2 regions of the Paraburkholderia sp. 31.1 genome follow, and region 1 is predicted to be linked to the other one. Evidence: predicted binding sites of a transcription regulator. Region 1 holds the regulator's gene; the other holds the start of a gene.

Evidence for each region. The regulator HrcA, encoded in region 1, represses chaperone genes, less so after heat shock. The targets are predictions, from matches to a motif close to TTAGCACTCNNNNNNNNNGAGTGCTAA.
Region 2: rpoH (RNA polymerase sigma factor RpoH) is a predicted target of HrcA. The motif match lies at 10,693-10,719, and genes of this name have one in related genera.

Annotation. Positions count from the first base shown of each region.
Region 1 is NZ_VZQN01000010.1:91,097-105,813, reverse strand. Features, by position in the region: gene F6X37_RS09710 (carbon-nitrogen hydrolase family protein) at 1-626, opposite strand, end outside; gene F6X37_RS09705 (YhdP family protein) at 780-5,042, opposite strand; gene glnE (bifunctional [glutamate--ammonia ligase]-adenylyl-L-tyrosine phosphorylase/[glutamate--ammonia-ligase] adenylyltransferase) at 5,307-8,102, shown strand; gene recN (DNA repair protein RecN) at 8,208-9,875, opposite strand; gene F6X37_RS09690 (NAD kinase) at 9,942-10,844, opposite strand; gene hrcA (heat-inducible transcriptional repressor HrcA) at 11,054-12,073, shown strand; gene hemH (ferrochelatase) at 12,255-13,325, shown strand; gene F6X37_RS09675 (RNA-binding S4 domain-containing protein) at 13,334-13,741, shown strand; gene F6X37_RS09670 (hypothetical protein) at 13,713-13,874, opposite strand; gene grpE (nucleotide exchange factor GrpE) at 14,240-14,717, shown strand, end outside.
Region 2 is NZ_VZQN01000026.1:57,900-72,616, forward strand. Features, by position in the region: gene F6X37_RS20830 (hypothetical protein) at 1-565, opposite strand, end outside; gene F6X37_RS20835 (hypothetical protein) at 726-1,388, shown strand; gene F6X37_RS20840 (winged helix-turn-helix domain-containing protein) at 1,713-2,060, shown strand; partial or broken gene F6X37_RS37005 (porin) at 2,096-2,256, opposite strand; gene coaD (pantetheine-phosphate adenylyltransferase) at 2,553-3,062, opposite strand; gene rsmD (16S rRNA (guanine(966)-N(2))-methyltransferase RsmD) at 3,163-3,777, opposite strand; gene ftsY (signal recognition particle-docking protein FtsY) at 4,028-5,179, shown strand; gene maiA (maleylacetoacetate isomerase) at 5,292-5,936, opposite strand; gene F6X37_RS20865 (fumarylacetoacetate hydrolase family protein) at 5,971-6,669, opposite strand; gene ybiB (DNA-binding protein YbiB) at 6,892-7,863, shown strand; partial or broken gene F6X37_RS20875 (2-isopropylmalate synthase) at 8,245-9,231, shown strand; gene F6X37_RS20880 (nuclear transport factor 2 family protein) at 9,429-9,812, opposite strand; gene F6X37_RS20885 (acyloxyacyl hydrolase) at 9,854-10,426, opposite strand; gene rpoH (RNA polymerase sigma factor RpoH) at 10,781-11,716, shown strand; gene cydP (cytochrome oxidase putative small subunit CydP) at 12,133-12,393, shown strand; gene F6X37_RS20900 (cytochrome ubiquinol oxidase subunit I) at 12,383-13,975, shown strand; gene cydB (cytochrome d ubiquinol oxidase subunit II) at 14,010-14,717, shown strand, end outside.

The sequences.
Region 1 (14,717 bases):
TCCCAATGCGCGCGGCCGGTCGTGTAGGTAAACGCCGACGGCACCACGATCAGCGCGCAGTCGCCCATGCGCCGGTACAGCTCGGGAAAGCGCAGATCGTAGCAGACCGACAGGCCGACCCGGCCGAATGGCGCCTCGAAGCTTTGCACCGAGGTGCCGGGTCGAATCGTGCGCGCTTCGTCGAACGATTCTTCGCCCTTTTCGAAGTTGAACAGGTGGATCTTGTCGTAGCGCGCGGCCTCGTTGCCGCTCGGGTCGAACACCAGCGTCGTGTTCAGTACGCGCGACGGCTCCGGTGCGTTCAGCGGCAGGGTGCCGCCGATCACCCAGATCTGGTGGCGGCGCGCGGCGTCGGCGAGAAAGCGTTGGATCGGGCCGTCCTGATGTGGCTCGCGCACGGCGAGCTTGTCGGTGTCCTTGAAGCCCATGAAACAGAAATACTCGGGGAGCAGCACGAGTTGCGCGCCGTCGGCGGCGGCTTCGGCGATCAGGCGCTCTGCGTCGGCGAGATTGCGATCGCGATCCGGCGAGCTGACCATCTGCAGCGCGGCGACCCGGAAGGGGCTGGCTACAAGGCCGCTGGAGGTTGCGGCGGATGCGGATGAAGTGACGTGTGTTTCGCTCATGAGCGTGTCGAAAGACTCCCGGCGGGCGGCGGTGTGAAGCGCGGGCGCCGCATGCATGGTTCTGGGCTGGCTCGGCCCCGTTGGCGCATTGAGTCGATAGAGCGGCACGAGCGGCCGCGTGGTTCGAGACGGCGGCGCCAGGGAAACCGGAGCTCAGTGCGCTTCCACGGTCGAAGCCGGAGCGTCAATCTTACCCCGTTCGCCCGTCACCCGCTCGACGTGCGGTTTCGACCACGAGCCGGTGATCGCGTAGTCGCGCGCGAATACGTGCGACACCCCATGCGTGAACGCGATATCGGCGATCAGCGCGCCGAGGCCGATCAGCGGATTGATGACCGTCGCGGCGATCACCGCGGAGCCGGCGCTGACGGTCGGCACTACGTGCAGGTGCAGGTCCTGGCTCTTCTGCGCGATGTCGACCGAGCCCACCATCTCGGCGCGGGCCGGCGCGGTCACCATCCTGAAGTTGTCGGTGCGGGCGATGCCGTCATGAATCTGCGCGGTACCCGTCACGCTCGAGAACGGCAGGCCCTCGCCGATCACATCGCGGAAATTGAGTGTGGCGATGCGCGCGAGGCTTTGCAGGCTCAGCACGCCGAGCAGCGTCGCGACGCCCGGATCGACCTTCAGGATCTGACCGTGGTGTAGATCCAGCGCGAGGTTGCCGTTCAGCGTCGAATAGTCGATCGTGGTCGGGCCGCCCTGCCACACGGCCTTGCCCTGAATCGAGCCGGTGCCGCCCCTGAGCGTCCTCGGCAGACCGAAGCGCTCGAGCATTGCGCCGGCATCCTTGATGTCGAGCTTGAAATCGAACACGGTGCGGCGCGGCATGGCTTCGTCGGCCGAGGTGGGCAGTTCGGTCGAGGTGCGCCAGTTCGCGGTCGCGCTCAGCGTCGCGGTGGGGTTCGTCACGTCGAGCTTGTCGAGCTGCCAGACCGGCACGCCGTTTTCTTCGAAGTTGTGCGCGTCGACCTCGAGCCGGCCGACGTTGCGATCGTGCACGATCAGCTCGTCGACGACCAGATCGATCGACGGCATGTTCAGCGCGGGCGCCGACATCGCCGGACCGAGCAGGTCCTTGTCCGCGACCGACGGAATCACGACGCGCGCGAAGCGCGCCTGGAGTTCGCCCGGCGATTCGCGGGTCGCTCCCGGCAGCCACGACACGTGGCCTGACACCTGATTCGACGCGACGTTCGCCTGCCACGTGCGGTCCGCGTGCGACGCGCCGACGATCACGTTGTCCCAGTGACGCTTGAGCAGCGTAAGCATGTCGATGTGCAGCGCGAAGCGGTTCGGCAGGAACTGCGTGAGCATGGGATTCGGCACGGCCGTAGGCGCGGCCGCGGGTGTGGCCGCACTGCTGGCGGTATTGCCGCCGTTCGCACCGCCGTTCACGCCATTCGCCCCGCCCGCGCTCACGCCCGCGCGCAGCTGCGCGGCGAGCGCGCGCCAGGCGTCGGCATCGATCTCCTTGATGTCCGCCGCGGCGACCACGCCCTCGGACGGCAGGTCGACCGGCCGGTTCACGCCGATCGCGCCGCGCACGACGGTCGGTGACGTACGCGGCTGCGCGTTCGGCCGATAGCGCAGCAGATACGCGGCGGCGACCGGTCCCAACGTCAGGTCGGCGCGTTCGAGGCCGGCTTCGCCCGGCAGCGTCGACGGATTGACCGAGAAGTGCAGCGGCATCGGCGTGCCGGCAGTCTTTTTGAACGGCGCTGGAAAATCGAGCCCGAGGCCGCTCAGATCAGAGTTGGCGCTGACCTCCGGCAGGCGGCCCTTCGCGCCGGTGACGCGCAATGCATAAGGCGCGCTGCCGCTCATATGCGTGAGCACCTGTGCGGCCGGGCCATGCAGATGCAGTTCGCGCGCGGCATCGACGGCGATGTGGCCGTTGAGCGCGAGCGCGTACGTGCCGTCTTGCCGCAAGCCGCCGTTCGCATGCACGTCACCGCCGAGGAACTGGCCGGAGAGCCGCTCGACCTCGGCCGTGCGTTCGGTGAAGCGCACCCGGCCGTTCAGCTGCGACAGCGACGGCGCATTGCTCACGCTCAGGCGATTGTTCTGGAAGCCGAGCGCACCTTCCACGCCGATATGCGGCTTCGGCGTACGCGGGATCGTCAGCTTCAGCGCGAGCGACGCGGGCCCTTCCGCGCGAATTTTTTCGGTCTGGTGCCGCGCCATGATGCCGAGCGAGCTGCCGTTCACGTAGTCGAGCATATCGGCGAGCGGGCCACGGCCGTTGCCCTGGATGGTTAGGTTCGAGCCTTTGGTGCCGAGGTCGTCGATGCGGCCGTTCACGCCGGTCAGCGCGACGCGCTTGTAACGGCCGCGGTCGATGTCGAAGCGCAGCACGTTCTGCTTGAGCTCGAACACGCCGTCGATGCCGTCGAGCGGCGGCCAAACGTTTGGCGTGCCGTTGCGCATGTTGCGCGGCGGGAACGGCGTCGGATCGAACTTGCCGCCGGTGAACGGCGCGACGATGCGGAAGATGCCGGCGTCGGGGTCGCGCGCGTAGGGGAACTTGGTCAGGTCGCCGTGCACTTCGATCGTGCCGCCACGCGACACGCCAGCCTGCAAGCCGTGGCCGAGGTAAATGCGCAGCTTTTCGCTGACCGCGGTCGGCAGATAGCGGGCGATGTGCGTCACCTGCGCGCGCCGGAAGTCGGCTTTCAGGTCGAGCGAGCCGCGGCCGTGGCCGGGATTGCTGTAGCTCGCAGTCGCGCTCGCCTCGACGTCAGGGTTCGATACGCTGAAATCGTTGAGCTTGAGCGCGAACGCGGGACGCGTGTCGCCCGGTGCCTTCGTGCCCATCGTCCAGTCGGCGCGGCCGTGCAGACGCGCAAGCGTGAGACGCGGATCGTCGAACACGCCCGGCAGCGTGATCGCCACGTTGGTCGTATCGAAGTTCGCGTGGCCGCCTTTTTCATCGGCGTCGACGTTGCCCCACAGGTTTTCGATGCCGGGAACGCCGGCGCGCGGGTGGCCGCGCGGCGTCAGGCCCGGCCCCGGCTCCTGGGCGGCAAAGCTGATGCCCTGCAAATCGCCCTTGAAGCGATAACGCTCGATCGGTTCAGCACCCGTCGGCCGACGGTCGCTGCCCACTTCTCCGGATTCCGGCTTGCCGCGCTCGAGCTCGATCACGTAGTTCGCGACGCGCCCGCGCGGATTGATGCGCACGAGTTCATTGAGAAAGTGCCGCGGCAGCGGCAGCGCGCGGCTGAATTCGGCGAGGATGCCGAGATCGACGCGATCGCCGCTGACGCTCAAAAGCTGCCCATGCTGCTGCGACGCCATCCGGTAGCGGCTGTCGAGGGTCCGGAAGCGCAGGATGCGCGTGAGCGGCGTGCCGTCTTCGAGCGGCGGCTGGCCGAGCTCGGCACGCAGGTCCGACAGCTGCAGCCGGTACTCGCCTTCGTTTGCCTCGACGCGCCACAGAAAGTGGGTGATCGGCACGAGCAGCCTTGGCTGGGTCGGGCGCACGCGCATCGCGACGTCGTAACCGCTCAACTGGCCGGTCGCCTGGGTCATGCGGCCTTCGCTGAAGTCGATCCAGATTGCATTGTCGATGCGGCCGGCGAACGTCTCGATCGGGAACTGGATGTAGCGCGCGAGCGTCGGCAGATCGACCGGGCCCGTCGACATGTACACCTGCCCGCTCCAGTTGATCGGCTTGCCGAGCGCCGAGAGCGGCGCGTGGCGGAAGTGCGTGCGGAAGTCGAGCGGGCCTTTCAGCACCTGGCCGTCGGGTGGCGCCTGCAGCGCCATGCGGTGGTCGCGGCCGTCATTGAGGATCGCGATGCGGATGTCGCGCAGCGCCAGTTCGGGTTCGTTGCGCGTCGCGTCGCGCCAGCGCAGCACGCCGCCGCGCACGACGATCGCCTGCTGACGCAACAACCAGGTGGACAGCGCGTCGTTGCCGCTGTGGCGCGTCGGCACCGGCACGCCCGCGACCGACAGCACGCCGTCCTCGCTGCGCGACACCAGCACGTCCGGCTGATCGACGATCAGGCTCGACAGCGCCAGATGAAACTCCCACAGCGAGCGCCAGGACACCGACGCGGTGGCGTGCGGAATCGTCAGCGCGGGTTGGCCGTCGTGATCGCGGATGACGAGATTCGTGACATCGAGCCCTGGCTGGAAGCCGCTCCAGTGCGGCGCGAGCCGGCCGATCGTGAATTGGGTGCGCAGCTTGTCGGAGACCGCGGCTTCGATGCGCGGCCGGAACATGTCGGCGCGCGGCAGCACCACGTAGCGCAAACCCAGAAACAGTCCGCCCGCGATGAAATAGAGGACGAGCGCGAGCGCGGCGAGCACGCGCAACGTCCGACGCAGCACGATGTGGTCGCTTCCGCTCACATGCCGGACCTGCGGTGGGGTTTGCGGGTCGGCGGATTCGTTTCGCTCGGACATGCTGCGGCGGCTGGGCGTATGGTAGTTTTGCGTGTTAACGACGAAATGTATCACACGGGAAAGCGTCGGCGGACCTCCTGCAAACCCTGTCCGATGGCCCGTGACGGCGATTGGCGAGGCCGTCCGGCATGGGGGCCGGCACGCTTGTCGCCGCATGCCGATGGCACGACGGAACGACACGACAACGACCCCGGAACGACACCCGGACACCGTCAGAATACCGCCGGACAAATTCGATCAAGCAACGAGCGAGCCAGATTTTTGATGACTGACGCCACCCTCCTGAGTTCCAGCTATTCGCACTATGCCGCGCGCGCCGCCGCGGCCCGCCCGCAACTGGTCGCGCATGTCGGCGCGCTGGCCGACGAACTGCTGACGCGCGAGCGCATCGACGCGCGTCTCGACGAACTGTGCGCCGAGGCGGCGGGCCCAGCCGGTGCGCCGGTCAACGAAGATGCGCTGAAGCGCGCGCTGCGCCAGCTGCGCACCGAAGTATTCTGCGCGGTGATGGAGCGCGACCTGGCCGGCGAGGCCGATATCGCCGAAGTCACCGGCGCGATGACCGATCTCGCGGAAACGACGATCCAGCGCGCGCTGACGGTGCTGAGCGCCGAGCTCGAAGCGCTGTATGGCGAGCCGCGCGACCAGCAGGGCGAACGGCTCACGCTTGGCGTGGTCGGTATGGGCAAGCTCGGCGGGCGCGAGCTGAACGTGTCGTCGGATATCGACCTGATCTTCGTCTATGAGGACGACGGCGAGACCGCCGGCGGCCAGCGCTCGCCGCTCGCGACCCAGGAGTTCTTCACGCGGCTCGGCAAGCGGCTGATCGGCGCGCTCGCCGAAGTCACCGCCGACGGCTACGTGTTTCGCGTCGATATGCGTCTGCGGCCGAACGGCGATTCGGGGCCGCTCGTATGCAGCCTCGGCATGCTCGAAGAGTATTTCTATGTGCAGGGCCGCGAGTGGGAGCGCTACGCGTGGATCAAGGGCCGGCTCGTGTCCGAGGGCGCGAGCGCCTCGGCGCAGCGGCTGCAGAAGCAGCTCGGGGCGATCGTCACGCCGTTCGTCTATCGACGCTATCTGGATTTCGGCGTGATCAGCGCGATTCGCGCGCTGCATCTGCAGATCCGCCAGGAGGCGCAGCGCCGCGCGTCGATGCGCCCCGACAAGGCCGACGACATCAAGCTCGGCCGTGGCGGCATCCGTGAAATCGAATTCAGCGCGCAGGTGTTCCAGCTGATCCGCGGCGGCCAGGACGCCGGCTTTCGCGTGCGGCCGACGCTCGCCGTGCTGCGCCACGCGGCCACGAATGGGTTGATGGATCCGTCGGTGTGCGTGAAGCTGTCGCAGGCGTATCGCTTTCTGCGGGAGCTCGAGCATCGTTTGCAATATCGCAACGACGCGCAGACCCACGCGATGCCCGTCGATGCCGAAGACCGCATGGCGCTCGCGCGCGTGATGGGCTGCGACGACTACCCGCAATTGATGACGAAGCTCGACGCGCATCGCGAGTTCGTCGAACAGCAGTTCGACCAGATTTTCGCCGACAAGGTGGGCGGCCGCGACGGTTGCGGCGCGCCCGAGGACGGCGCGGCCGCGTGGGTGTGGAGCAGCGCGCTCGCCGACGATAGCGCCGACGACGCACTGCGCGCGCGCCTCGTCGAACTGGGGGTGGCCGAGCCCGGTGAGCTGCTCGCCCGGCTGCAGGCGGTGTGGCGCTCGTCGCGCTACACGGGCCTGAACGAGCGCAGCCGGCAGCGTTTCGACATCGTCGCGCAGCGCGCGCTCGAAGCCGCGCGCACGCTGGAGCCGGCCGGGCGGCGCGGCGATACGGTCGCGCGCCTGTTCGATCTGCTCGAAGCGGTGAGCCGGCGCGGCGCGTATCTGGCGCTTCTGACCGAGTATCCGCAGGCGCTGCACCAGGTGCTGTCGGTGCTGGGCGGCTCGCGCTGGGCGGCCGGCTATCTGATCCGCCATCCGCAGCTGCTCGACGAGCTGCTCGACGTCGAGGCGATCAACAGTCCGTTCGACTGGGCTGAATTCAAGCGTACGTTGCGTTTGCGGCTCGCCGCCGCCGATGGCGTCGAGCAGCAGATGGATCTGCTGCGTCACGCGCATCAGGCCGAGGTGTTCCGCATTCTGCTGATCGATCTTGCCGGCAAGCTGTCCGTCGAGCACGTCAGCGACCGGCTGTCCGAGCTCGCCGACGCGGTGCTCGACGTGACGATCGAAGCCGTGTGGAAGCAGTTGGCCAAACGTCATCGCGACGTGCCGCGCTTCGCGGTGATCGCCTACGGCAAGCTCGGCGGCAAGGAGCTCGGCTACGCGTCGGACCTCGACGTGATCTTCCTGTACGACGATCCCGGCGATGCCGCCGCCGACGTCTACGCAACCTACACACGGCGTCTGATCACATGGCTGACCACCGCGACCGGCGCCGGCACATTGTTCGACATCGACCTGCGGCTGCGACCCAACGGCGAGTCGGGCCTGCTCGTCACCGACCTCGATGCGTTCCGTCGCTACCAGCTGCGCGAGGGCGACGCGGCGAATACCGCGTGGGTGTGGGAGCATCAGGCGCTGACGCGTGCGCGCTACTGCGCGGGCGATCCGGAGATCGGCGCGAAGTTCGAGGCGATCCGCGAACAGGTGCTGACGACGCCGCGCGAAGCGGCGCCGCTCGCGAAAGAGATCGTCGAGATGCGCGTGCGTGTCGAGGCGGGACACCCGAACCATACGCCGGCGCTGTTCGACCTGAAGCACGACCGCGGCGGCATGGTCGATATCGAGTTCACCGTGCAGTACTGGGTGCTGCTGCATGCGGCGCGCGATCCCGAACTGATCCGCAATACCGGCAATATCGCGCTGCTGCGTGAGGTGTCGCGTTTCGGGCTGATGAGCGAAGCGGAAGCGGAGACGGTCGGCGCCGCCTATCGGCGCTATCGCAAGCTGCAGCACACGCTGCGGCTCGATGGGATGGAGAAGGCGCGGGTCGATCCGGCGCTGGTGGCGGCCGAGCGCGAGGCGGTGCTGGCGTTGTGGAAGAGGGTGTTTGGGTAAGGGCGCTCACGCACTTCGCGTCGCGCATCATGCGCGGCCGGGATCGGTGTGACGTCCCGGCCAAGCCGACTCAGCCGTGTGCGGCCGCCTATGCGCGGCGCAATTTCAGGCGGCCAGCATTTCCTTCGCGTGCTTGCGCGTGGTCGCCGTGATTTCGAGGCCGCCGAGCATGCGCGCGACTTCCTCGATGCGGCTCGCCTTGTCGAGCGAGCTCACGCTGCTGAGCGTGCCGCCGGTGCCGTTGCTCATCTTTGCGACCTGGAAATGATGATCGCCGCGCGCGGCGACCTGCGGCAGATGGGTCACGCACAGCACCTGGCGCGCCTCGCCGAGCTGATGCAATAGCCGTCCGACCACTTCGGCCACGCCGCCGCCGATGCCCGTATCCACTTCGTCGAAGATCAGGGTCGGTGTCGGGCTGGCCGCGCTCGCGATCACTGCGAGCGCAAGACTGATACGCGCGAGTTCGCCGCCTGACGCAACCTTCGCGAGCGGCCGCAGCGGCACGCCGGCATGACCGGCGACGCGGAACTCGATCTGCTCGAGCCCGTGCGCGCCGCCTTCGGGCAGCGGCACCAGCGCGACCTCGAAGCTGCCGCCTTTCATCGACAGTTCCTGCATGCCGGTCGTGACCGCCTCGCCGAGCGCCTTGCCTGCTTTCGCGCGTGCCTTCGACAGCTTTTTCGCCTCGGCGACGAACACTTCCTTCGCTTGCGCCTCGGCGGCGCGCAGACCGTCGAGGTCGGCGGCGGCGTCGAGCGCGGCCAGTTGCTTGCGCCGCTCTGCGTGTTCTTCCGGCAGCGTCTCGGGCCGCAGGCGGAACTTGCGCGCGGCCGAGTGCAGCGCGTCGAGGCGCTTTTCGACCTGCGCGAGCCGCTCCGGATCGAGCTCGAGCTTCTGCGCGTAGTGGCTCAGCGAATACGCGGCTTCCTGCAACTGGATTTCGGCCGGTTCGAGCGCGGCGAGCACGTCGTTCAGCGCGGGGTCGATCTCCGCGAGGTCGCGCACCTTCGACACGATCGAGCCGAGATGCGTGATCATCGCGTCGTCCGATTCGGACAGCGCGCCGAGCGCTCCCTGCACGCCGTCGATCAGATTCGCGGAATGCGACAGCCGCCGATGCTCGGTGTTGACTTCTTCCCATTCGCCCGGCTGTGGCGCGAGCTTGTCGAGTTCGGTGAGTTGCCACGCGAGTCGCTCGCGTTCGAGTTGCAGCTCGCGATCGCGCGTTTGCGCGTGCTCGACGACCTGCGCCTTGTCGCGCCACGTGCGCCACGCGCGCGTGACGGCGGCGGCCAGGTCGGACAGGCCCGCGTGCGTGTCGAACAGCTCGCGCTGCGCGTCGGGGCGCATCAGCAACTGGTGCGCGTGCTGGCCGTGAATATCGACGAGCATCTCGCCGACCTCGCGCAGCTGCGCGAGCGTGGCCGCCGTACCGTTGATGAACGCGCGCGAGCGGCCGTTCGCGTCGACCACCCGCCGCAGCATCACGGTGCCGCCGTGCTGGCCGTCGTCGGCCGCGCCGAGCGCCTGCGTGTCGAGCCATTGATCGACCTGTGCGTGCGTCTCGAACTCCGCGGTGATGTCGGCGCGGCTCTCGCCGGTGCGCACGACGCTCGCCTCGGCGCGCGCGCCTAGTGCCAGCGCGAGCGCGTCGATCAGGATCGATTTGCCGGCGCCGGTTTCGCCCGAGAAAACGGTAAAGCCGCTGTCGAATTCGAGGTCGAGCGCGGCGACGATGACGAAGTCGCGTATCGAGAGGTGGCGAAGCATGGAGGTCGTCGGGTGAGCTTGGGATTCGGGTGGCGGCCGCGGCGGCGTGCGAAATCAAAGTGCCGCTTACGGCCTCGGGTCTTCTTCGTGCGACGGGTACTCGTGCCAGTGCAGCTTCTGGCGTAGCGTCGCGTAGTAGCTGTAGCCGACCGGATGCAGCATCGGCACCGTGTGGCGCGAACGGCGCACCTCGATCGTGTCGCCGAGCTCCAGCGACGTGAACGACTGCATGTCGAAATTGACGTTCACCTCGCGCCCGGAAACGATCTGGATGCTGACCTTCGATTCGTCCGGCAGCACGATCGGCCGGTTCGACAGCGCGTGCGGCGCGATCGGCACGAGCACGATGCCCTGTAGTTGCGGATGCAGGATCGGCCCCTGCGAGGACAGCGAATACGCGGTCGAGCCGGTCGGCGTCGCGACGATCAGGCCGTCCGAGCGCTGGTTGTACATGAAGCGGCCGTCGACCGACACGCGCAACTCCGCCATGCCCGAGAAGCCGCTGCGGTTGACCACCACGTCGTTGAACGCGAGCGCGTGGTAGATCGGCGTGCCGTCGCGCACGATGCGCGCTTCGAGCAGCACGCGCTCCTCGCGCTCGAAATTGCCGGACAGCATCTGCGGCACGATCTCGCGCATGTCGGAGATCGGAATGTCCGTGATGAAGCCGAGCCGCCCGTGGTTGATGCCGATCAAGGGCGTGCGATACGGCGCGAGCTGGCGGCCGATGCCGAGCATCGTGCCGTCGCCGCCTAGCACCACGGCGACGTCGGCGCGCGCGCCGATCTCGGCGAGACGCAGCGCCGGATAGTCGGTCACGCCGATCTCGGCGGCGGTGTCTGCTTCGAACACGACTTCCAGGCCGAGCTTCGCGATGCAGGCGGCGAGCGCGGTCAGCGGCTCGCCGATGCCTGGCGTATTGCTGCGCCCGACGAGCGCGACGGTCTTGAACTGGCTGGTCACTTGCATGCCGGCATTACACCATAGGTAGGGCCTGAAAAGAACCGCAGACCAACCCGGTTGTGGGGCGGCGCACGCAGGGCGTCTGCGTATGTCGCGATTATCGTTAGAATGGTGAGACCCGATGACATGCGAGCCCGCCGACGGCGGTGCATTCGCCGGGAGCGGGCGCCGCGGGCGCTCACGGCTGCGATGCCATTGAGCTAAAATTTTTCGTCATGCTAGATCCTCGCGCACAAACCCTCCTCAAAACGCTGATTGAGCGCTACATCGCCGAAGGTCAGCCGGTCGGCTCGCGCACGCTGTCACGTTATTCGGGCCTCGAACTGAGTCCGGCCACGATCCGTAACGTGATGTCGGACCTCGAGGATCTGGGGCTCGTGATCAGTCCGCATACGTCGGCAGGGCGCATTCCGACACCACGCGGCTACCGCCTGTTCGTCGACACGATGCTGACCGTCGAATCCGCCGCCGACGAGGAGGCGGTGACGCGCACCGTCAAGACCACGCTGCAGGTGGGCGAGCCGCAGAAGATCGTCGCCGCGGCGGCGAGCGTGCTGTCAAATCTGTCGCAGTTCGCCGGCGTCGTGCTCACGCCGCGTCGCAGCCACGTGTTCAAGCAGATCGAATTCATGCGCCTGTCCGACCAGCGCATTCTGCTGATCATCGTGACGCCCGAAGGCGACGTGCAAAACCGCATCCTCGCCACCCAGCGCGACTTTTCGCCTTCGCAGCTGGTGGAAGCCTCCAATTACATCAACGCGCACTTCGCGGGCCTCTCGTTCGACGAGGTGCGCCGCCGCCTGCGCGGGGAAATCGACGAGCTGCGTGGCGACATGACCTCGCTGATGCACGCGGCCGTCACCGCCAGCACCGACGAATCCGACACCGGCGAGACCGTGTTGATCTCGGGCGAGCGCAATCTGCTCGAAGTCGCCGATCTTTCGTCGGACATGGCGCGCCTGCGCAAGCTGTTCGATGTGTTCGACCAGAAGACCAGCCTCCTTCAGTTGCTCGACGTGTCGAGTCACGCGGCGGGCGTGCAAATATTCATTGGCGGCGAATCGAATCTGGTACCGATCGAGGAAATGAGCGTCGTCACCGCGCCGTACGAGGTGAACGGCAAGATCGTCGGCACGCTCGGTGTGATCGGACCGACCCGCATGGCCTACAACCGCGTGATTCCGATCGTGGACATAACCGCGCGGCTGTTGTCCATTACGCTCAGCCAGCAGTAGTCCTCGGGCTCCGTAGAACTGTCGTCATCGCAGTCCGTGGCGATCATGATGCGCGAACGCGCGGTGTCTGCCAATCGTCCGAATGGCCAGGGGTCTCTGGCGGCGCCGGGCAGAACCCGCGCCGCTATAATGAATCTCCATTGAATCGACTCGCCGCAAAATGCGGTGATTTCTGCTACCTATGCGCTTCGACCTCGAGCGGCCTTCACAGAACGCCACGTCGCATCGCGTCGCCGTGTTGCTGATCAATCTCGGCACGCCCGACGCGCCGACGCCGCGCGCGGTGCGCCGCTACCTCGCGCAGTTCCTGTCCGATCCTCGCGTGGTCGAAATTCCGGCGCTGCTGTGGCAGCTCATTCTGCGTCTGCTGATTCTGCCGTTGCGCGGCCGCAGCTCTGCGAAGAAGTATGCGGCGGTGTGGATGCCCGAGGGCTCACCGCTGCGCGTCCACACCGAAAAGCAGGTCGAGGGCCTGCGCCATCTGCTGCAACTGAACGACTACACGGTGCTGGTCGACTACGCGATGCGCTACGGCACGCCCGGCATTCCGGCAATGCTGAACCAGCTGAAGCTCGCGGGCGCCGAGCGCGTGTTGCTGATGCCGATGTATCCGCAGTATTCGGCGTCGACCACCGCGACCGCGTTCGACGAAGCCTTTTCCGCGCTCAAGCGCATGCGCAACCAGCCGGAAGTCCGCACCGTGCGCCAGTACGCCGATCACCCGGCGTACATCGCGGCGCTCGCCGCACAGGTGCACCACTACTGGCATCTGCACGGCCGCCCCGATTTCGCGGCGGGCGACAAGCTCGTGCTCAGTTTCCACGGCGTGCCCAAGCGCACGCTCGACCTCGGCGACCCGTACCACGAGCAATGCCAGCAGACCGGCGCGCTGCTGATGCAGGCGCTCGATTTGACGTCGGTCGAATGCCGCATCACGTTCCAGTCGCGCTTCGGCAATGCCGAATGGCTGCAGCCCTACACGGCGCCGACGTTGAAGGAACTCGGCGCGGCAGGCGTGCGGCGTGCTGACGTGTTTTGCCCGGGTTTCACCGCCGACTGCCTCGAAACGATCGAGGAAATCGGCATGGAAGGGCGCGGCGAATTTCTGCAGGCGGGTGGCAAGGAGTTTCACCGGATCGCCTGTCTGAACGCGTCGCAGCCGTGGGTTGCCGCGCTTGGCGAAATCGTTGCGCAGCATCTGCAGGGCTGGCCCGTGCAGGCGGTGCCGGTGCCGCACACGACAGGAGCTTGAATACGCAGATGAACTACCGCATTTCAACCGAACCGGGCGCGAAACTGCGCATCGACAAATGGCTGTGGGCCGCGCGCTTCTTCAAGACGCGTTCGCTGGCCGCGGAGGCGGTTGACAAGGGGCGGGTGCGTATCGGCGGCGTCGCCGTGAAGCCGGCGAAGGACGTGCGTGTCGGCGATCTGGTCGAAATCGAGATCGAGCGCTACGTGTGGCAGGTGGAGGTGCTCGGCGTATGCGATGTACGCGGTCCGGCGAGCGTCGCGCAGACGCTTTATGTGGAAACCGCGCAGAGCAAGGCGAAGCGGCAGGTCGAGCAGGAACGGCGCAAGGTCTATCACGAGCCGGCCGCCGCGCTGCACGGCCGACCGACCAAACGCGACCGGCGCACTATCGACAGATTTTCAGGTGGGGATTGAGAAACTGCTCCACGGTGGCGTGTGCGCCGCCGTACTCGGTGGTGTGGTCGTTGACCGCACCGGACATGCAGATGGTCGTGGTGCCCGCGATCAGTACCAGTGCGACCACGCCGATTGCAAAGGTCAGTTTCACGGTACTCCCCTTGATGGGCTGAAACAGGCTATCGGAACGACTGTCAGGTGTCGGTAACGCTTACGTCAGATTAGGGTTAACGTGGCGTTGCCGCTCCATGACTGGAGAATAGGTCAGTTGCGGGCTGCACTCAATCTCTATCTGATTGCGCCACGTTGAGGCTTGTTACGGCGCATTTCGCCTGCACGTCGGTGGTGCGAAAAAACCCTCGACCCGCTTGAAACGGCTTTTTCAGGCCCCATCTGGGGTCCGGTCTGGCGGATCGGCGCGAAGACGCGTGTCGCGATTTTGCAAAGCATGAATCGTACTGTGTCGGAACGGCTTGCACCGCCTTTGGCTTTTACTTTTTAACGACTTTCAGCGACATGGAAAACACGCAAGAGAACCCGACGAGCCAGAATCCCACGCCCGCCGACGAAGCCGCGCGCCAGGCCGCCGAGGCGGCCGGGGCCGCTGCTCAACAGCCGGACACCGGCGCCCCCGCGGAACCGGCCCAGGGTGCCGCCGAGCAGGCGCTGGCCGACGCTCAGGCGAAGATCGCCGAGTTGCAGGAAAGCTTCCTGCGCGCGAAGGCCGAAACCGAAAATGTGCGCCGGCGCGCTCAGGAAGACGTCGCCAAGGCGCACAAGTTCGCGATCGAGAGCTTCGCCGAGCATCTGCTGCCGGTGGTCGACAGTCTCGAGGCGGCCGTCGCCCATTCGTCCGACGACTTGCAGAAGGTCCGCGAAGGCGTCGAGCTCACGCTGCGGCAGTTGAGCGGCGCGCTCGAGAAGGGTCGCGTCGTGGCGATCAATCCGGTCGGCGAAAAGTTCGATCCGCATCGCCATCAGGCCATTTCGATGG
Region 2 (14,717 bases), on a different contig from region 1:
TGCCATTCGACACGCGGGAATTGCCGGGCTGTTTCGGCAAGAGGGCCAGCAGTGCCTTCATCACATACAGAATGATTAGCGCGCCGGCCAGATCACCCACAAACATCGTGAAGAAGCTTTCGAACCAGTTCTTCGTCGTACCGGCCAGCGCGAACCACAGGTGGTGAAACAGCGTATTTGCTCCCGAATAGGCGACAGCCAGAACAAGCAGCCGCTTCGGCGTCAGGTTCGTCAGCGATGCGCGCAGATCGAAATACTCGAGCGCAAACCTGTAGACCAGATACGGTGCCAATGACCCAAGCAAAGCGCCTGCTATTGCACGCACCGGGTCATGCGGAAACCAGTACAGAAAGTCTGTAATCAGTCCGGCAAGCAGCAGGCCGATTGCACCATCGAACCCAACCAGCAACGTGCTGAGAAGCCGAACACCAGACGGCAGGAAAATCCAGTTGACGCCTCGCACGAAAGACGTGTGCGTAAACACCTCCTGATTGATCCACAGCGACGCCAGGAACGCGATCAGGGTCCCAGCGATCGACCAAAAATGCAAACGTAAGCTAGACATTGCGGTAAGCCATCCTCGGTTGCTTTTGCCGAATGCATCATAGCGTGCCCGTATGGCGTTCCGCGAGCACAAGCAGCAGGCTTTCGGTCACAGATATCGTGACGCTCACGGAAAAAATTTCACGAGGCCCTCAAGTTCTGCGCGACGCGACCGAAAACCCATGTATAGCTTTATGCCCGGCTCGACAAGCATGCAGAGCCGCGTCCATATTGATATGCTTTTTATAGCGATGAACCTGAGAGAACAGGCTGGAACGGAACGCGCTATCCGGACGAACCGGTGGCTATCGGCACGCCGACCAGTAGGCCGCCCGCCTGCTGCATGGCTCGCATGCTATCCCGTCTTTCAAGATGCGTTGCTCGGCTGCGAAACAAGGTTGGGGGCGCTTCCTGACTTCGTCAGGCGCGCTGCTTTGGAAAGGCTGGGTGGCTCCAATTATTCGTGTGTGCCCACTTCAGTACTTGATGAAGTCCGCGCCTCTTACCTGGAACTTCGCAGCACATGCGTCGCAGAAGAAGTACGTCGATACCTGTCTGATACCGAGGACAGTCTGCTGGCGTCACACGAATCGTCGGACGCCCTTGAAACCCTGACGGCGGGAATGCCGCGGATGCTGGTTCCGCCTGTCGCTCGCCCTCCGTGTCTGCTGAGTTCTGGCAACGGAATGTTTCTCGGGGGCTGGGCGCGGTTTGTGGCGTACTGGTGTCGGAAAGACCCAACGATTCCGCTACTCGCGGTAGATTGGCCGATCCTCTACGAGCACGTAGCGCCCTACAGCCTTCGCCACTTGATCGACGATCCTGGTTTTGCATCGACCGGTTGAATCCGCCTTCGGAAAGCAGCCAATCGTCCTCCAGCGACGGCTCGAGTTGATCACCCGCACGAACCTTGGCAACGCGCGACTTTATCGTTATAGTTTTTGTAACGGCCAAACCTGAGAGAAATGGTTCGCGTGGAACTCGATGTGCGTGAAGACTTCCTGGTCGATCCAGAGCGACAGCGCGAACGCGATGGCCGTGCCCGCGACCGGGAGCACACCCAAACGTAAGCTGGACATGGAGATAAAATAGAGAAGCCCGGTTGTCGCAGGGCATCAAGGTTCGCTTTCCGCGCTCGGGTGAGCGGCGTTTTCGTTGGAGCGATGGTCATGAGCCGCCCTGCTGATATCTATCTTCGATTTCTTCAATTGACCGAAGCACTGCGAGGTCTTCCCTCACTTCCCGCGCTCGATCCGCTCGAAGAAAAGATCCTGGAGTTCGTTGCTCGCATGAGGCAAAAAAACGAACGCCTGTCGGTTCGAGACATGATGGCCCAAAGTGCGCTGGGGTCGCCGGCTACCTTGCATGCCCGTATCACGTCAATGCGCGAAAAGGGCTGGCTCCTGCTCAACGACACCGAAGACGCTCGCCGCAAACAGGTCGAGCTGACGCCCGCGGCCCTCCGGCACTTCGACAAACTTGCCGAGGCGTTCACGAAAGCTGCGAAGGGAAGCTGACATTGTTCTGCTTCGGTTAAGCCGACACTATCCGGTTAGGAAAAACTCCTCATTCCTCTTGCAATGCCCGTCTGGTTGCTCCGCTCCGGCAATTCCACGTATGCGGCACCTGTCACCCTGTTGAAATCCATCGTACCGTACTGGTGCGCTTCGTCAGTTCATACTCGGCGAATTGGACAAAGGTATATCGATTGCCCACACCCGTGACGTTTTCCGGATAGGGTCCCGTAGGAACCTGACAAGCCGGCGTGACTATTGATGATCGCCCCGTTTGCGATGAAGAGACAATTCTTGTTCTTCGCATCATCATTGACATCGCAGCTTGCGCGAACCATCGAATACACCGATGCCCGTGCATAACGACAGGATTGACGTTCGCCGCCAATACGGCTCGCCAACATTACTTGGAACAGCCGACCGATGCACCTGGCGCCGATCACCGAGGCCTGGCCGGTCTTGATCCGTCAAAACCGGCATTCGCGCGACTCAGGCTCAGGTCCCCTGAGCGCCGTCCTGCGGATCCAGCGAAGCGACCTTCTCCTTCAGCCATTTTTCGACGGACGGGAACACGAACTTGCTGACGTCGCCGCCCAATTGCGCGATCTCGCGCACGATCGTGCCCGAGATGAACTGATACTGATCGGACGGCGTCATGAACATCGTCTCGACGTCGGGCAGCAGATAACGGTTCATGCCCGCCATCTGGAACTCGTACTCGAAGTCCGACACCGCGCGCAGCCCCCTGACGATCACCCGCGCGTTGTTGGTCCGCACGAAGTCCTTCAGCAGTCCCTTGAAGCTCATCACCTGGACGTTCGGATAGTGGCCGAGCACCTCATGCGCAATCGCGAGGCGCTCCTGGAGAGTGAAAAACGGCTTCTTGGCACGGCTGTCGGCCACACCCACCACCAGCGTGTCGAAAATGCTCGACGCGCGCCGAACGAGGTCTTCGTGACCGCGCGTCAGCGGGTCGAACGTGCCCGGGTACACGGCGACTACCATGAGACTTCTCCTCTCTTCAGACAAAAGGGCACGTCCGGGCGACGCATTTCGCACCGGCGCGGATGACGATAAACCGCCCGGCCCTTTTTTGGAACGCGCATTATTCCTTATTTTCGCGCTGCAGCAAATGAAAGTGCACAGCGCCCGCTTTGCCCTGCCGAACGAGTTCCCAGCCTGACAGCGGCTCGTGCGCGGCCGGTTCGAGCGCTTCGCCGGCCTCGACATAAAGATAGCCGTCGGCGCGCACGAGCGGCACGGCCACCGCGAGCGCCTTGCCGAGCAGGTCGGCATCGAACGGCGGATCGAGGAACACGACGTCGAACGAGCTTGGCGCGAGACTCGCCGCAAGACGCAGGCCGTCCGCCTCGGCGATTTCGATCATGCGTGCATCGAGCCGCTGCTGGTTTGCGCGCAACTGGCCGGCAGCGCGCGCATGGCGCTCCACCATCAGCACGCGAGCGGCGCCGCGCGACGCGGCCTCGAAGCCGAGCGCCCCACTACCAGCGAACAGATCGAGGCAGTGCTGGCCGTCCAGACGCTGGCCGAGCCAGTTGAACAGCGTTTCGCGGACGCGGTCGGGCGTCGGGCGCAAGCCGTCCAGATCGAGCACGGGCAGCGGCGTGCGTTTCCAGTCGCCGCCGATGATGCGAATGGCATGCGGTTTGCCACTTTTGGACGAAGCGCCAGCGGCGCGTGAAGGTGCTAAACGAGGCATGCAGTATCGTGCAGTTTCAGCTAGGTGATGAACACGCCCGCGGCGTCGATGCGCGTGGGCCGGAGCGCTCACGTTACCACAGGGTTGGCGCGCGTCCAGCTTGGCCGAGAGGCCGATACGACGCGCCGCGGCACGCCTGATAAAATGTGCGGCTGCCAGCGCCCCGCCTTTTCGCATCCCGGCGCTGCCCACCGCTTCGCCGGTCCCGTGCCGGCTGCGCGCATCGGCGCGCTCTCCCATACGTCAGATCATGTTCAGCTTTTTCAAACGATTCAAGGGCTCGAAAGAGTCCGATACCGCCGCAGACGAATCGCTGGCGGCGCAAGACGGCGCGGCACCCGAGGCCGAGGCCGCGCCCGTTGCGCCCGCCGAACCCATCGAGCCCACCGCGCCCCCCGTTCCTCCTGTGGCCACGACGATCATCGAGCCGCAGCCCGAGCCGCCAGACGCCATGCTCGACACCGTCGAAATCGTCCCGCCGCCCGTGCAGGATGCCGGCGCGAAGCGCTCGTGGCTTACGCGTCTGAAGAGCGGCCTCGCGAAAACCAGTTCGAACCTGACCGGCATTTTCGTCGGCACGAAGATCGACGAGGACCTGTACGAGGAACTCGAAACCGCGCTGCTGATGTCTGACGCCGGCGTAGAGGCGACCGAATTCCTGCTCGAAGCGCTGCGCGAAAAAGTGCGCGGCGAACGCCTGACGGCCCCCCTGCAGGTCAAAACCGCCTTGCGCACACTGCTCGTCGAGTTGCTCAAGCCGCTCGAAAAATCGCTGATGCTCGGCCGCGCGCAGCCGCTCGTGATGATGATCGCCGGCGTCAACGGCGCGGGCAAAACCACGAGCATCGGCAAGCTCGCGAAGCATCTGCAGAGCTTTGACCAATCGGTGCTGCTCGCCGCCGGCGACACGTTCCGCGCCGCCGCGCGCGAGCAACTCGCCGTGTGGGGCCAGCGCAACAACGTGACCGTGGTCGCGCAGGAAAGCGGCGACCCGGCCGCGGTGATCTTCGACGCGGTCGGCGCCGCGCGCGCGCGCAGGATCGACGTGATGATGGCCGACACGGCCGGCCGCCTGCCCACGCAACTGCATCTGATGGAAGAACTGCGCAAGGTGAAGCGCGTGATTGGCAAGGCGCAGGACGGCGCGCCGCACGAAGTGCTGCTCGTGATCGACGCGAACACCGGCCAGAACGCGCTCACCCAGGTCAAGGCGTTCGACGACGCGCTCGGGCTCACCGGCCTGATCGTCACCAAGCTCGACGGCACCGCGAAGGGCGGCATCCTCGCGGCGATCGCGCGGCAGCGGCCGATTCCGGTGTATTTCATCGGCGTCGGCGAAAAGGTCGAGGATCTGCAGCCGTTCAGCGCGGAGGAGTTCTCGGACGCGCTACTGGGCGGCTGATCGCGTGATCGTTGCGGCGCTCGGCGCTCGCGGCGAACCAAAGGAAAAGGGCACTCAGCGGAGCGCCCTTTTTTCGTTTCAAGCTACCGTCGACGTGTCAGCGATCCCGGGCTCACTCCGCGTCCGGCTGCACGCCCGGCGCCGCGCGCGCGAACGCGTCGAGTTGCATCGCGTGATCGTAGATGCGCTGGATCGTCGGAAACTTTGCGGTGTCGAGCTTGAAGCGCTGCGCGTTGAATACCTGCGGAATCAGGCACGCGTCGGCGAGTGTCGGTGCGTCGCCGAAACACAGTTTGCCGGTGCGCGCGTCGCCGGCAAGATGCGTCTCCAGCGTCGCGAAGCCCGCGTCGATCCAGTGCCGGTACCACGTGTCCTTCGCGTCGTCGTCGACTCGCAGCGTGTGCTTCAGATAGCGCAGCACGCGCAGATTGTTCAGCGGATGAATCTCGCACGCGACCTGCAGCGCCACCGAGCGCACATACGCGCGATCGAGCGGTGCCTTCGGTAGCAGCGGCGGCTCGGGATGCGTCTCCTCGAGATACTCGATGATCGCGAGCGACTGCGGCAGCAAATGACTGCCGTCGGCGAGCGTCGGCACGATGCCGTCGGGGTTGATCTTGCGATACTCGGGCTTCAGCTGCTCGCCGCCTTCGCGCACGAGGTGCACGGGTACGTAGTCGTACGACAGGTTCTTCACGTTCAGCGCGATGCGCACGCGATACGACGCCGAGCTACGGAAATAGCTGTAGAGCTTCATGTTGTCTGCCTCCTCCACCTGCACGCAAGCCGTCTCAGACGACGCGCACGCTGAACTCGCCGAGCCCGTCCACGCCGCCCTTCATCAGGTCACCCTTCACGACCGCGCCGACGCCTTCCGGCGTGCCGGTGAAAATCAGGTCGCCAGGCCGCAGTTCGAACAGCGTCGACAGATACGCGATCGTCTCGGCCACCGACCAGATCAGCTGCGACACATCCGCGCGCTGCTTGTCCTCGCCATTCACCGACAGCCAGATCTCGCCTTTGCCGATGTGACCGACCGTCGAAGCCGGATGGATCGGGCCGAGCGGCGCCGAGTGATCGAAGCCCTTGGCGGTATCCCACGGACGACCCATTTTCTTCGCTTCGCCTTGCAGGTCGCGGCGCGTCATGTCGAGACCGAGCGCGTAGCCGTAGACATGGTCGAGCGCGCGGTCGACGGGGATGTCTTTGCCGCCCTCGCCGATCGCCGCGACCATTTCCATTTCGAAATGGACGTTCCTGGTCTGCGACGGATACGGAAATTCGCCGGTCGTGCCCGGCGCGACGTACACGATCGCATCGGCCGGCTTCGTGAAGAAGAACGGCGGCTCGCGGTCCGGGTCGTGGCCCATTTCACGCGCGTGCGCCTCGTAGTTGCGCCCCACGCAGTAGATGCGGCGCACCGCGAACTGCTCGCCCGACCCCACGACCGGCACCGCGACCTGCGGTGCGGGTGCAAATACGTAACTCATCCCGTTCTCCGTTTTCCGATGTGCGCCGCCGAGGCGGCGAGAGACATCGAGTGTAACCCGCGGCACGGCGCGGAGGCGTGTCAGGCGGCCCGTCGCGCGCCACTGCGGGCCCGCTTCGTTGCTGTTCGCCCGCTCGCCATAGATGCGATACTCACACCGAACTGTTCCCCGAATGGCGTAGCGAACCGCCAGGCGCGGCACGCCACCCGCCTCTTGCGCACGATGACCGACTCCACCGATACCACTTCTCCCTTCCCCTGGGCCCGATTCATCAAGGAAATCGGCCGCGGCCCGAATGGCGCCCGCGCGCTGACCGCCGACGACACGCGCTCGCTCTACACCGCGATGCTCGACGGCCGCGTCGACGATCTCGAACTCGGCGCGGTGCTGCTCGCGTATCGCGTGAAAGGCGAAACCGCCGACGAACTCGCCGCGATGCTGGCCGCCGCGCATACGTCGTTCGAGCCGGTGCGGTTGCCGCACGGCGCGTTTCGGCCGGTGTCGATTCCGTCGTACAACGGCGCGCGCAAGCAGCCGAACCTCGTGCCGCTGCTCGCGCTGCTGCTCGCCCGCGAAGGCGTGCCGGTGCTGGTACACGGCGTCACCGAGGATCTGGGTCGGGTGACGAGCGCGGAAATCTTCACACATCTGCGCATCGCCCATGCGCAGTCGCACGCGCAGATCGAAGCTGGACTTGCGGAGCGCCGCGTCGCGTTCGCCTCGATCGACGTCCTGGCGCCCAAGCTCGCGCGCCTGCTCGCGCTGCGCCGGCGCATGGGCGTGCGCAATTCGACGCATACGCTCGTGAAGCTGCTGCAGCCGTTCGCGCCCGCGGGATTGCGGCTCGTGAACTACACGCATCCGCCGTATCGCGACAGTCTCACTCAGCTGTTCGTCACGCATCCCGATGCGGCCGTCGGCGGTGCGCTGCTCGCGCGCGGCACCGAAGGCGAGGCGGTCGCCGATACGCGCCGCCAGGTGCAGGTCGACTGGCTGCATGACGGCATCTGCGAGACGCGGCTGCCGCACGAGCGCTCGTCGCCCGATGCGCCCGAAGTCGAGCTGCCCGAAGCGCGCGACGCGGCGACCACGGCCGCCTGGATCGACGCCGTGCTGCGCGGCGAAGCGCCGGTGCCTGGCGCGCTCGAGCGGCAGGTCGAGCTGATCGTCGATATCGCGAAGACGGCGGCCTGACGGCCGCGGGTTGACAGGCCAACGCACGCCGTCATACATTTGGCCTCATGCGTTCCCTTCCGAACACCCTCCGAATTATCTCCGGCCGCCTGGCGCGGCCCCTATCGCTACACCTGGCGTAAGTCTCGCGTAGCGCCGCGCGCTGGCAGCTCCGGTTGCCGTCGGCGGTCCTCCCCGTAGTTCCCGCAGTTTCGCTTCACCCCCGTCGTAGTTCTCCACAACCTGTCGTCGTTTGCATTCGTCCGTTTACCGCGCGGACGATGCGAGAGGATCACATATACGTTGCATGGGCAGCATCCGCAGCGTGCATGCGTGAACAGTCGGCCAACCGCTCGACGTCCCCACCCTCCGCCGACGACACCACGAATGAGGCACCTCTCCATGTTGCGCAATCCCGCTGAAAAGTACCGCCCTTTTCCCGTCGTCCGGCTGACCGGCCGCAAATGGCCGAGTCGCACGGTCGACGCCGCACCCGTCTGGATGAGCACGGACCTGCGCGACGGCAATCAGGCGCTGATCGAACCGATGAACGCTGCGCAGAAACTCGAATACTTCGAGATGCTGGTCGCGATCGGTTTCAAGGAAATCGAAGTGGGCTTTCCGTCGGCGTCGCAGACCGATTTCGACTTCGTGCGCAAGCTGATCGACGAGCGACGCATTCCCGACGACGTCACGATCGAAGTCTTCGTGCCGTCGCGCGCGGAGCTGATCGCACGCACGTTCGACGCGCTCGAAGGCGCGCCGCGCGCGATCGTGCATCTGTACAACGCGATCTGCCCGTCGTTCCGGCGCATCGTGTTCCAGCAGTCGAAGGATGAGATCAAGGCGCTTGCCGTCGAAGGCACGGGCCTCATCAAGGAACACGCGCAGGCGCGGCCGGGCACGCGCTGGACCTTCCAGTACTCGCCCGAGACCTTCAACACGACCGAGCTGCCGTTCGCGCGCGAGGTGTGCGACGCGCTCGCGCAAACGTGGCGGCCTACGCGCGATCACAAGATGATCGTCAACCTGCCGGCAAGCGTCGAAGCGGCCACGCCGAACGTGTTCGCCGACCAGATCGAATGGATGCATCGCAACCTCGGTTACCGCGACAGCATCGTGCTGTCGGTGCATCCGCACAACGATCGCGGCACCGCCGTGGCCGCGGCGCAGCTCGCGCTGCTGGCGGGCGCGGATCGCATCGAAGGCTGTCTGTTCGGCAATGGCGAGCGCACCGGCAACGTCGATCTCGTCACAGTCGCGATGAATCTCGACGCGATGGGTATCGACAGCGGTCTGGATTTCTCGGATCTCGCGACGATCAGGCGCGTGGCGGAGCGCTGCACGCGGCTTCCGGTTGCGGCGCGGCATCCGTATGCGGGACAGGTAGCGATGCGCGGCACGCGCGAGGCGCGCGACGCGGATGCCGATATGGACGAGCACGGCGCAAACAGCCGCGACAAAGCTGGCGAATGCGCGACCGCGTGAATTCGCGTTGGGCCTCGAGCCTGCTGCAGCGGAGTGCACACCCGCATTCCGCTGCCGCTGGAGACGCGCTCACGAGGCGCGCCCGCCCGATGAGAATCTCACTCGAGCGCGCAACGGGTCGCCTGCCACGCGATCAGTCGCCACTGCCCGTCTTCGTGCGTGTGAATCGCGGTATAGGCAATCGGAAACAGGAGCGCGCCGTTATTCGCCTCCATCTCGATCAGCGCGCGGCCCGTGACGACGTAGGTCTCGCGCCCGGCCGGCAAGACATCCTGCGACTGCACCTCGATTTGCCGATAACGACGGCGCCCCGCGGTGATCCCGTCGATGAACTGCCGCTTCGTCTCGCGCTTGCCATTCGTATGGACGTAGCTCACGTTGTCCGCGAGCAGCGTGTCGAGCGACTGCCCATCGCCATCGACCATCGCGCGAAAACGCTCTCGCTCGAGCCCGCGAATCGCTTCGATCATCTTTGCCGCCATTGCAGAGCCCCTCGAACACCGCGAGCCGCAGGCGGCCACGGTCAGAAGTGATATTGCAAATATAGCTGGCTGAAATTTATACCAGGATTCGGCTCTTTGATACCGCCATTGGAGACATGCTGGAAGCGGTAGCCGGCGACATACTGCTCACGAGCGCCGAACTGCAACCCGACGCCCGCCATCTCGGCGAACTGGAACGAGGTGCCCAACGTGAAGTCGGAAGAAATGCGCGGGCTGGTCAGCAGCCGGACGCCGGCACCCACCTCGATGAATGGCCGCACCGAACCCGACGACCTGATGAAGCGGATCACCGGCGTCACGCCGATCTCGCCGATGTTGTCGTGAACGTTTCCTTCATTGGTGTGCCACCACGCGACATGCGCCTCGCCGAGCAGCGCGAAATGCCAGTCGCCGATCTGCCACCAGGTCAGGTTTGGATCCCAGACCACGCCGAGATCGAGCGTCCTGACGTGATGGTCGCCAACGCCGGCGGCCACCTGCACGCCGAACTGCTCAGCTTGGGACGCGCCCGCCGCGCTCAACAGCAGAACGAGCAGAACGGCAAACGTGCTTTTTAGAGTAAGCCCACGCACCACAAGATTCTGCCTGTTCATCCGCCCCCCATACTGCCGAGTATTAAGCGAGCGCCCCCTTTATTCCAGGCACGAATTCAGGAGCAAGTATTTCCCAGATAATGCCCATGATCAGCAATTATTCTCTTCAAAACCGGACGATATCAGTCAAACGTGAGCCTGCACCCGCTCCGGGCGGTACTTTGTACAGGTCCAACGCGCAGGGCAAATAGGGCGTATGATGGCTATCGGAAGTCAAAACTCAATAGGATTTTCTGGAACTCGGATACCCCTGCGACCTCTAAGTATTAGCACTCGGCAGATCTGAGTGCTAACATCCGTCGCTGGAGTCGTTTACTGAGTACGCAATTGTCTGATTCCAAAGGAGCTTCAAACGTGAGCCATGCAATGACCCTTCCGAGTACTTTGAGCCCGTCGTCGGCTAAGGCCGCTCCGGCAGGTGCACTGGCGCTCTCGCATTCCTCGCTGCTGTCCGGTCACTTGGGCAACATCGACGCCTACATCCAGGCGGTCAACCGGATTCCGATGCTGACGCCGGCGGAGGAACGCCAGTTCGCCACCGAATTGCGCGAACACGACAATCTGGAGGCTGCGCGCCGCCTGGTGCTGTCGCACCTGCGACTCGTCGTGTCCATCGCGCGTAACTACCTCGGTTACGGGTTGCCGCACGCCGATCTGATCCAGGAAGGCAACATCGGCCTGATGAAAGCGGTCAAGCGCTTCGATCCCGAACAAAACGTGCGCCTCGTGTCGTACGCGATGCACTGGATCAAGGCCGAGATCCACGAGTACATCCTGCGCAACTGGCGCATGGTGAAGGTCGCCACCACCAAGGCGCAGCGTAAGCTGTTCTTCAACCTGCGCAGCCACAAGCAGGGGCTTGGCGCGTTCACGCCGGACGAGATCGACGGTCTCGCGAAGGAGCTGAACGTGAAGCGCGAAGAGGTCGCGGAGATGGAGACGCGTCTGTCGGGCGGCGATATCGCGCTCGAAGGTCAGGTCGAAGACGGCGAGGAGTCGTACGCGCCAATCGCCTATCTGGCCGACTCGCATAGTGAGCCGACTGCCGTGCTGGCTTCGCGTCAGCGCGACCGGCTGCAAAGCGACGGCATCGCAAGCGCGCTCGACGCGCTCGATCCGCGCAGCCGCCGCATCATCGAAGCGCGCTGGCTGAAGGTGGCCGACGACGGCTCGGGCGGCTCCACGTTGCACGAGCTGGCCGACGAGTTCGGTGTCTCGGCCGAACGTATCCGCCAGATCGAAGCCAGCGCGATGAAGAAGATGCGCGGCGCGCTGACCGAATACGCGTAAAGCGTCGAAGCCATGCGCGCGTCAATTGTGTCCCGCCCATGACATACGTAAAAACGACACGCGTTAATCGGTCGCGCCATTTAGCGACCATCGCGCTCAAGCCCCGCCCTCGCAAGACGGCGGGGCTTTTTCATTCTTTTCGCCCTTTCTTGCGTCCCCGCGGCCGCGCATTCGCGTCGGCCTATCCGCAAGCCGGCCTGTCGAGGCCGGTAAGCGTTTCTTGACGTATCGCAAGTCCGGTAGCAATACTGCACAGACGCGGCAAGTTTCGCGACGTGTTGCCGCATGGCTAAACCTGAGCGCGCGAGGTTCACCTCCTACAATCGGCATGCATTCGCCAGACTGCCAGACGGCCAGACGGCCACGCGGTCTGGATCCAGCCGGACTCACCGGCGTGAAGTCGTCTTCGACCGATCATGACCATAGCCCTGAATCGCAGCAGCACTGTCCGGTCGCGCTTGCGCGGCCGGTTCACCAGGTGGGTGCGCGGTCCAACGCTGGCGCGCGATATCGCCATCATCCTCGCCATCAAGTTCGTGCTACTGATGGCGCTCAAGTACACATTCTTCAATCATCCACAGGCGCAGCACATGATGCTGCCGCCTGAGCAGGTCGCGCAGGCGCTGCTGTCGGTGCCCGCCCCGCATCCGTCTCGAGGTGATCAACATGCCCGTTAGCGAAGTCGTAGAACTGTCGCGGTTCCAGTTCGCCATCACGGCGCTTTATCACTTTCTGTTCGTGCCGCTCACGCTCGGTCTCGCCTGGCTGCTCGTCATCATGGAATCGGTCTACGTGATGACCGGCAAGCAGATCTACAAGGACATGACGCAGTTCTGGGGCAAGCTGTTTGGCATCAACTTTGCAATGGGCGTCGCGACCGGCCTCACGCTCGAGTTTCAGTTCGGCACCAACTGGGCTTATTACTCGCATTACGTCGGCGACATTTTCGGCGTGCCGCTCGCCGTCGAAGGGTTGATGGCGTTCTTCCTCGAATCGACGTTCGTCGGTCTGTTCTTTTTCGGCTGGAACAGATTGTCAAAAATCCAGCATCTGATCGTCACGTTCTGTGTCGCGCTCGGTTCGAACCTGTCGGCGCTGTGGATTCTGATTGCCAACGGCTGGATGAACAATCCGGTCGGCGCGAAGTTCAACTATCAGACGATGCGCATGGAGCTCGACAGCATCAGCTCGGTGATCTTCAACCCGGTTGCACAGGTCAAGTTCGTGCACACGGTATCAGCTGGATACGTGACCGCGGCGATGTTCGTACTCGGCGTGTCGTCGTGGTATCTGTTGAAGCGCCGCGACACCGAGTTCGCGCTGCGCTCGTTCGCGATCGCCGCCGGCTTCGGCCTCGCGTCGGCGCTGTGCGTGATCGTGCTGGGCGACGAATCCGGCTATCGCACCGGTGAAGTCCAGCAGATCAAGCTCGCCGCGATCGAATCCGAATGGGAGACCGCGCCCGCGCCCGCACCGTTCACGATATTTGGCATCCCCAATCAGAAAGAGCAACGCACCGACTATGCGATCCGTGTGCCGTACGCGCTCGGCATTATCGCGACCCGCTCGCTCGACGAACCCGTGGTCGGCCTGCGCGACCTGATCGCCCAAAACGAAGGTCGCATCAAGGACGGCATGCTCGCCTATTCGGCGTTGCAGCGGTTAAAAGGCGGCGACTCCAGCGACGAGGCGCATGCGGAGTTCGACAAGTACAAGGACGATCTCGGCTACGCCCTGCTGCTCAAGCGGTTCACGCCGAACGTCATCGACGCGACGCCAGACCAGATCGCCGCGGCGGCAAGAAGCACGGTTCCGCCGGTGCTGCCGCTGTTCTTCTCGTTCCGCATGATGGTCGGCCTTGGCCTGCTGTTCCTCGCCACCTTCGTGCTCGCCTTCTGGTTCTGCGCGCAGCGCACGTTGCTGCTCGAAAGGCGTCGCTGGTTTCTGCGCTGGGCGGTCATCGCGATTCCGCTGCCTTGGCTCGCCGCCGAGCTCGGCTGGATCGTCGCGGAAATGGGCCGCCAGCCGTGGAGCATCGCGGGCATTCTGCCGACCAACCTGGCCGCGTCGACGCTGACGCCGCGCGATCTGTATCTGAGCATCGGCGGCTTCGTGCTGTTCTACACGGGGCTGTTCGTCATCGAGATCATGCTGATGTTCAAGTACGCGCGGCTCGGCCCTTCGTCGCTGCATACGGGCCGCTATCACCACGAGATCGGACAGCCGGTGACGCAGCCACTGTCGAACACGGCCGCATGATGCACCGCTGCACCGCCCCGGAGGAGAAACCCATATGGACTACGCAGTTCTCAGACTGATCTGGTGGGTATTGATAGGTGTACTGCTGATCGTCTTCGCGCTCACCGACGGCTTCGACATGGGCGCGGCGATCCTGCTGCCGTTCATCGCCAACACTGACTCCGAGCGACGCATCGTCGTGAACACGGTCGGCGCGACGTGGGAAGGCAACCAGGTCTGGCTCGTGACCGCGGCCGCCGCGATGTTCGCCGCGTGGCCGCTCGCCTACGCGGCATCCTTCTCGGGATTCTACTTCGCGATGCTGCTCGTGCTGTTCGCGCTGTTCTTCCGTCCGGTCGGCTTCGACTATCGCGGCAAGCGCGAGGATCCGCGCTGGCGCAACGCGTGGGACTGGGGCCTCTTTATCGGCGGCTTCGTGCCGGCGCTGGTGTTCGGTGTCGCGTTCGGCAATCTGCTGCAAGGCGTGCCGTTTTCGTTCGATACCGATCTGCGCGTCACCTATCACGGCAGCTTCTTCGGCCTGCTCAATCCGTTTGCGCTGCTGACGGGACTCGTCAGCGTGTCGATGCTGGCCGCGCACGGCGCCGCGTTCGTCAAGTGGAAGACCGATGGGGTGGTTCACGAGCGCGCGTCGAAGGCGCTGCGGCTCGCGGCGCTGTGCACGGTGGTGTTGTTTCTCGTCGCGGGTGCGCTCGTCGCGACGATGATCGGCGGCTATCAGATCGTCGACGCGCCGCCGCTC